DNA from 2 places in the Variovorax sp. GW822-FHT04A09 genome. Region 1 is predicted to be linked to the other one. Evidence: predicted binding sites of a transcription regulator. Region 1 holds the regulator's gene; the other holds the start of a gene.
The links. The regulator HrcA, encoded in region 1, represses chaperone genes, less so after heat shock. The targets are predictions, from matches to a motif close to TTAGCACTCNNNNNNNNNGAGTGCTAA.

Region 1 (3,405 bases):
AAAGCCATCTCAGTTCGTCCTCAAGCTGGGGGCGTGGTCCTTCATTCAGGAGCCCCCTTCGTTCCAATGGAGTTTCTTGCGCAGCGTGTCGAAATAGCTCCAGCCGCGCGGGTGCAGGAAGCGCACCCGGAAGTCGGAGCGGCGCACCACCACGCGGTCGCCGATGGCGAGCGAGGCGAGCGACTGCATGTCGAAATTGGCGCTGGCGTCACGCCCGCTCACCAGCTCGATCACGATCTCGTCGGCGTCGGGCAGCAGCACGGGGCGGTTCGACAGCGTGTGCGGCGCGATCGGCACCATCACCCAGCCCGGCACCGCCGGATGCAGCAGCGGCCCGCCGGCCGACAGCGCGTAGGCCGTCGAGCCCGTGGGCGACGCGATGATCAGCCCGTCGGCGCGCTGGTTGGCCACGAAATGGCGGCCCACCGACACGCGCATCTCGACCATGCCCGAGGTGGCGCCGCGGTTGACCACCACGTCGTTCATCGCGAGCGCGTCGAACACCACGGACTCGTCGCGGAGCACCTGCGCGTGCATCAGGCTGCGGTGGTCTTCTTCGTATTCGCCGGCCAGCATCGGGATCAGCGTGGCCTGGTAGTTGTCCAGCGGGATGTCGGTGATGAAGCCCAGCCGGCCGCGGTTGATGCCGATGAGCGGGATGCCGTAGCACGCGAGCTGCCGGCCGATGCCGAGCATGGTGCCGTCACCGCCGACCACGAGGCCGAGGTCGCAGCGCTGGCCGATTTCCTCGACCGACAGCGCCTGGTAGCGCGGGTGCGGCGGGGCGTCGGTGTCCTCGCAGGACGAACGCTCCACGAACACCGTGCATCCCTGCGATTCGAGGAAGGCGCCAATGCCCTCCATCACGCCGTCGCGCGCATCGGCTTGCGCCCGGGCGCCGGAAGCCTGGTATTTGCCGATCAGGGCGACGTGACGAAAGCGTGAGGTCATAGCTCACAAATTACAACACTAAAATCTTGCAATGCTGGACGACCGTGCCAAGTTGCTGTTGAAGACGCTGGTCGAGCGTTACATCGCCGATGGGCAACCCGTCGGATCGCGCACGCTCTCGCGTTCGGCAGGGCTGGATCTCTCCCCCGCGACCATCCGCAACGTCATGTCCGACCTCGAGGCGCTGGGGCTCATTGCCAGCCCCCACACCTCGGCCGGACGCGTGCCGACCACGCGCGGCTACCGGCTCTTCGTCGACACCATGCTGACCGCGCAGCGCGAGCAGATGAGCACGCCTAGCCTGGCGGCCGACCAGCCGCAGAAGGTGATCGCCAACGCCGCGCACCTGCTGTCGAACCTGTCGCAGTTCGTGGGCGTCGTGATGGCGCCGCGGCGCGTCTCGGTGTTCAAGCAGATCGAATTCTTGCGCCTGTCGGAGCGGCGGCTGCTGGTGATCATCGTGTCGCCCGACGGCGACGTGCAGAACCGCGTGATCTTCCCGGAATCCGACTATTCGCAGTCGCAACTGGTGGAAGCCTCGAACTACATCAACGCGCACTTCGCGGGCCTGACGATCGAGCAGGTGCGCGACCGCCTGCAGTCCGAGGTCGAGAAGCTGCGCGGAGAAATCGCGGCGCTGATGCAGGCCGCGGTGCAGGTCAGCTCCGAAGTGCTCACCGATGCGCAGGCCGATGACGTCGTGATCTCCGGCGAGCGCAACCTGCTGTCGGTGACCGATTTCTCCAGCGACATGGGGCAGCTGCGGCGAGCCTTCGATCTTTTCGAGGAGAAGGCGCAGCTGATGCGGCTGCTCGACGTGTCGAGCAAGGCCGAGGGCGTGCGCATCTTCATCGGCGGCGAAAGCCAGGTCGTGCCCTTCGAAGAGCTGTCCATCGTCAGCGCCAACTACGAGGTCGATGGCCAGGTGGTCGGCACGCTGGGCGTGATCGGCCCGACCCGCATGCCGTACGACCGCATGATCCAGATCGTCGACATCACGTCGCGGCTGGTGAGCAACGCGCTGAGCCACCGCAAGTAAGCGGCCGCGCGCGGCGCATAGAATCGGGCCCGCGTGGGCCGTTAGCTCAGTTGGTTAGAGCAGCGGACTCATAATCCGTTGGTCGAGTGTTCAAGCCACTCACGGCCTACCACCACACATTCCCCCCCTCTGTAGACACCCCGACGAAGGCCGCATTGCGCGGCCTTTTTCCTTGCGGTTGCGAGGGCGCGAGCGAGGTCTGCGGCCGCCGCCGATTTCACCTACGGCAAACACAGGATTCCTTCAGGTTGCAATGCAACATCGAAGGCAGAATGCACCATTTGAGTGCAAATGTAACGAGCCGGGTGATCCCTGCGCGCGCCGCACTGCGATTCCCGATGGCCATGACCCCGCTTTTCAAGCTCCTGCTTCCGATGTCCCTGCTCGCGCTCGCTGCATGCGGCGCCAAGCAGGCTTCCACCACCGATGACGCGCCGCCCGAAGTCGGCGTGGTGGCGCTGCACGCCAGCGACGTGGCTGTGCACACCGAGCTCGCGGGCCGCACGGCCGCCTACCGCGTCTCCGAGGTGCGGCCGCAGGTCAACGGCATTGTGCGCAAGCGGCTGTTCGAAGAGGGCGGCATGGTCCGCGCGGGCCAGGTGCTGTACGAGATCGAGCCTGGCCCGTTCGAGGCCGCGCACGAGCAGGCGCAGGCCACGCTGGCCACGTCGCAGGCCACCATCGCCAGCCTGCGCGGCAAGGCCGATCGCTTCGGCGAACTGGTCAAGGCCAATGCCGTGAGCAGGCAGGAACACGAAGAGGCGCAGGCGGCGCTGGTGCAGGCGCAAGCCGGCGTGAAGGCCGCGCAGGCGGCCGTGAAGGCGGCGCGCATCAACCTCGACTTCACGCGCATCACCGCGCCCATCGCGGGACGCATCGGCCGCTCCGCCGTGACCGAAGGCGCGCTCGTGGCGCCGGGCCAGGCGATGGCGCTGGCCACGATCCAGCGGCTCGATCCGATCTACGTCGACGTCGTGCAGTCGAGCCTGGCGTTGACGAAGCTCAAGCGCCGCTTCATCTCGGGCGACATGGCGCCGGCCAGCACCCAGGTCCGCCTGCGCATGGAAGACGGCCTGCCTTACCCGCATGCCGGCACGCTGAAGTTCTCCGAAGTGGCCGTCGACGAGGCCACCGGCTCGGTCACGTTGCGCGCGGAATTCCCGAACCCGCAAGGGCTGCTGCTGCCGGGCATGTACGTGCGCGCGCAGGTCGAGTCTGGCGTGGAGCGCCAGGCCATCCTGGCGCCGCAGCGCGGCGTGGCCCGCAACGAGAAGGGCGAGCCGACCGCGCTGGTGGTGACGACCGACAACAAGGTCGAGCTGCGCGCGCTCGAAGTGCGCAGCACCGAGGGCGAGCACTGGGTCGTGACCCGGGGCCTGCGCGAGGGCGACCGCCTGGTGGTCGATGGCCTGCAG
Region 2 (3,405 bases), on a different contig from region 1:
CCATCTCGAACCACTGCAGGCGGTGGCCGGCCATGGCGAGCACGGTGACGACAACGCTGAGCGGCAGCGTCCAGAAGAAGCGCCGCTTGAAGTCTTTCAGCTCGGGGTCTTCGCCCTCGTCGAGGGTCGGCATCTCGGGCTCCAGCGTCATGCCGCACTTGGGGCAGTTGCCCGGGTGGTCCTGCCGGATCTCCGGGTGCATGGGGCAGGTGTAGACCGTGCCCTCCGCAGCGGGCTGCGCAGGGCCCGCGGGCGCATGCCCGTGCGATGCGTGGTGATCGTGGTGGCCGTGATGACCGTGGGGGTGTCCTGCGTGCCTGGTGGACGTGTCGTTCATTCGCGTTCTCCGACAGGAAAGGGGGAAGCCCTTGAGGGGGAAGCGATCAGTGTCCAGGTTGACACGATGTGAAGGTCAAGCCCTGTCGCGCGATTCCCTGGAAGAAAAAGCGCCGGCATGGCGGCCGGCACGTGAAAGACGCGTGCGCAGGACGCTCACTTGCCGGCCTTGCCCACCAGCACCGCGCCCTTCATTCCTGCGTCGTAGTGGCCCGGCTGCAGGCAGCCGAAGTCGACCTTGCCGGCCTGGGTGAACTGCCAGACGATCTCGCCGGTCTTGCCAGCGGCCAGCGTGACCATGTTCGGATCGGCGTGCTCCATCTCGGGGTTCTTCTTCATGGCCTCGTAGTGCGCCAGCAGCGCCTTCTCGGTCCCGAGCACGAGCTCATGCTTCAGGACGCCGGAGTTCTTGACGACGAAGCGCACCGTCTCGCCCTGCTTGACCTTGATGTCCGCCGGCGTGAAGCGCATCGAGTCCGTCATGTCGACCTGGACCGTGCGCGTCACCTTGGCGGCCACGCCAGGCTTGCCGACGGCGGCCTCGGCATCGTGGCCGTGGCCACCGGCATGGGTGCCCGAGGCAAAGGCGCCGGCAGCGGCCAGTGCGGCTCCTGCGGCGAAAACGGTGTTGCGGAAGGTGTGTGTCATGGTGTCCTTGGAGGTTGCCGGGATGCCGCGACTCTAGGAAGCCAAGCCCGTCCACCACCGATCACCCGGATTACAAAAAAGCAATCTGCGCGCGACCTCCGTGCATCGGCGACATGGGCACGGCCTTATTTTGCCCGGGCAAAATATCTCAAAACTTCCCGGCCGAAGGCACCCGGCCACCCGGTGTTTCCCCGGAAAAGCACGGCGGTGCCAAACGGCGGCAAGGGCGCCGCCCTTGAAAGGTCATCGAATGCCCTTATGATTAGCACTCGCTGCTGACGAGTGCTAACAGCCCTCCCATCCAGTTGACAGGTCGCCGGTTTCTCCGGCGCCCGACCACAAACAAACCCGTTTCTTACCCTTCCAGGAGATGCAATGAAACTTCGTCCTTTGGCCGATCGCGTGATCGTCAAGCGTGTTGACAGCGAAACCAAGACCGCCTCTGGCATCGTCATCCCCGACGCAGCCGCCGAAAAGCCCGATCAGGGTGAAGTCCTGGCCGTGGGCCCGGGCAAGCGCAACGACAAGGGCGAACTGGCCGCACTGACCGTCAAGGTCGGCGACCGCGTCCTGTTCGGCAAGTACAGCGGCCAGACCGTCAAGGTCGATGGCGACGAACTGCTCGTGATGAAGGAAGACGACCTGTTCGCAGTCGTCGAGAAGTAATTCTTCTCCTCCCTTTCGATCCCATCCAAATTCAATCCATTCGGAGTTAATTCATCATGGCAGCAAAAGACGTAGTCTTCGGCGGAGAAGCCCGCGCACGCATGGTCGAGGGTGTCAACATCCTGGCCAACGCAGTCAAAGTGACCCTGGGCCCCAAGGGCCGCAACGTGGTGCTCGAGCGTTCGTTCGGCGCCCCCACCGTGACCAAGGACGGTGTGTCCGTGGCCAAGGAAATCGAACTCAAGGACAAGCTGCAGAACATGGGCGCCCAGCTCGTGAAGGAAGTGGCCTCCAAGACCAGCGACAACGCTGGTGACGGCACCACGACCGCCACGGTCCTGGCACAAGCCATCGTTCGCGAAGGTTTCAAGCTGGTGGCTGCCGGCATGAACCCGATGGACCTGAAGCGCGGCATCGACAAGGCTGTCACGGCCCTGGTCGCCGAGCTGAAGAAGGCTTCCAAGCCCACCACCACCTCCAAGGAAATCGCGCAAGTCGGCTCCATCTCGGCCAACAGCGACGAAACCATCGGCAAGCTCATCGCTGACGCGATGGACAAGGTCGGCAAGGAAGGCGTGATCACCGTGGAAGACGGCAAGTCGCTGGACAGCGAACTCGACGTCGTCGAAGGCATGCAGTTCGACCGCGGCTACCTGTCGCCCTACTTCATCAACAACCCCGAGAAGCAATCGGCGCTGCTCGACAACCCCTTCGTGCTGCTGTTCGACAAGAAGATCAGCAACATCCGTGACCTGCTGCCGGTGCTGGAGCAAGTCGCCAAGGCTGGCCGTCCGCTGCTGATCATTGCCGAAGAAGTCGAAGGCGAAGCCCTGGCTACCTTGGTCGTGAACACGATCCGCGGCATCCTGAAGGTCGTGGCTGTGAAGGCTCCTGGCTTCGGCGACCGCCGCAAGGCCATGCTGGAAGACATCGCCATCCTGACGGGCGGCAAGGTCATCGCTGAAGAAGTGGGCCTGACGCTCGAAAAGGTGACGCTGGCCGACCTGGGTCAAGCCAAGCGCATCGAAGTGGGCAAGGAAAACACGATCATCATCGACGGCGCTGGCGCTGCTGCTGACATCGAAGCCCGCGTGAAGCAAGTTCGCGTTCAGATCGAAGAAGCGACCAGCGACTACGACCGTGAAAAGCTGCAAGAGCGCGTGGCCAAGCTGGCCGGCGGCGTGGCAGTGATCAAGGTTGGCGCGGCCACCGAAGTCGAAATGAAGGAAAAGAAGGCTCGCGTCGAAGACGCCCTGCACGCCACCCGCGCTGCAGTGGAAGAAGGCGTTGTGGCTGGCGGCGGCGTGGCACTGCTGCGTGCCAAGCAAGCCGTGGGCGAGTCGGTCAAGGGCGACAACGCTGACCAGGAAGCCGGCATCAAGCTGGTGCTGAAGGCCATCGAAGCGCCCCTGCGCGAAATCGTGAACAACGCCGGCGGCGAAGCCTCGGTGGTGGTGAACGCTGTGCTGGCCGGCAAGGGCAACTACGGCTTCAACGCTGCGAACGACACGTACGGCGACATGCTCGAGCTGGGCATCCTGGACCCGACGAAGGTCACCCGCACCGCACTGCAGAACGCCGCTTCGGTGTCCTCGCTGCTGCTGACGACCGAAGCCATGGTTGCTGACGCACCCAAGGACGAGTCCGGCGCCGGCGGCGGTGGCATGCCCGACATGGGTGGCATGGGCGGCATGGGCGGCATGGGCATGTAATTTCGCTCGCCCCCAGGCTGCGCGGCACTTCGTGTCCGCTACG

Region 2: a site for HrcA is predicted at 1,247-1,273, ahead of AC1RLW_RS29520 (co-chaperone GroES). Genes of this name have one in related genera too.

The regions. Positions count from the first base shown of each region.
Region 1 covers NZ_JBXAMV010000002.1:107,748-111,152, forward strand. The annotation lists gene recN (DNA repair protein RecN) at 1-8, opposite strand, end outside; gene AC1RLW_RS11585 (NAD kinase) at 46-951, opposite strand; gene hrcA (heat-inducible transcriptional repressor HrcA) at 983-1,990, shown strand; tRNA gene AC1RLW_RS11595 (tRNA-Ile) at 2,026-2,102, shown strand; gene AC1RLW_RS11600 (efflux RND transporter periplasmic adaptor subunit) at 2,335-3,405, shown strand, end outside.
Region 2 covers NZ_JBXAMV010000008.1:143,763-147,167, forward strand. The annotation lists gene AC1RLW_RS29510 (copper-transporting P-type ATPase) at 1-337, opposite strand, end outside; gene AC1RLW_RS29515 (cupredoxin domain-containing protein) at 493-984, opposite strand; gene AC1RLW_RS29520 (co-chaperone GroES) at 1,360-1,650, shown strand; gene groL (chaperonin GroEL) at 1,707-3,362, shown strand.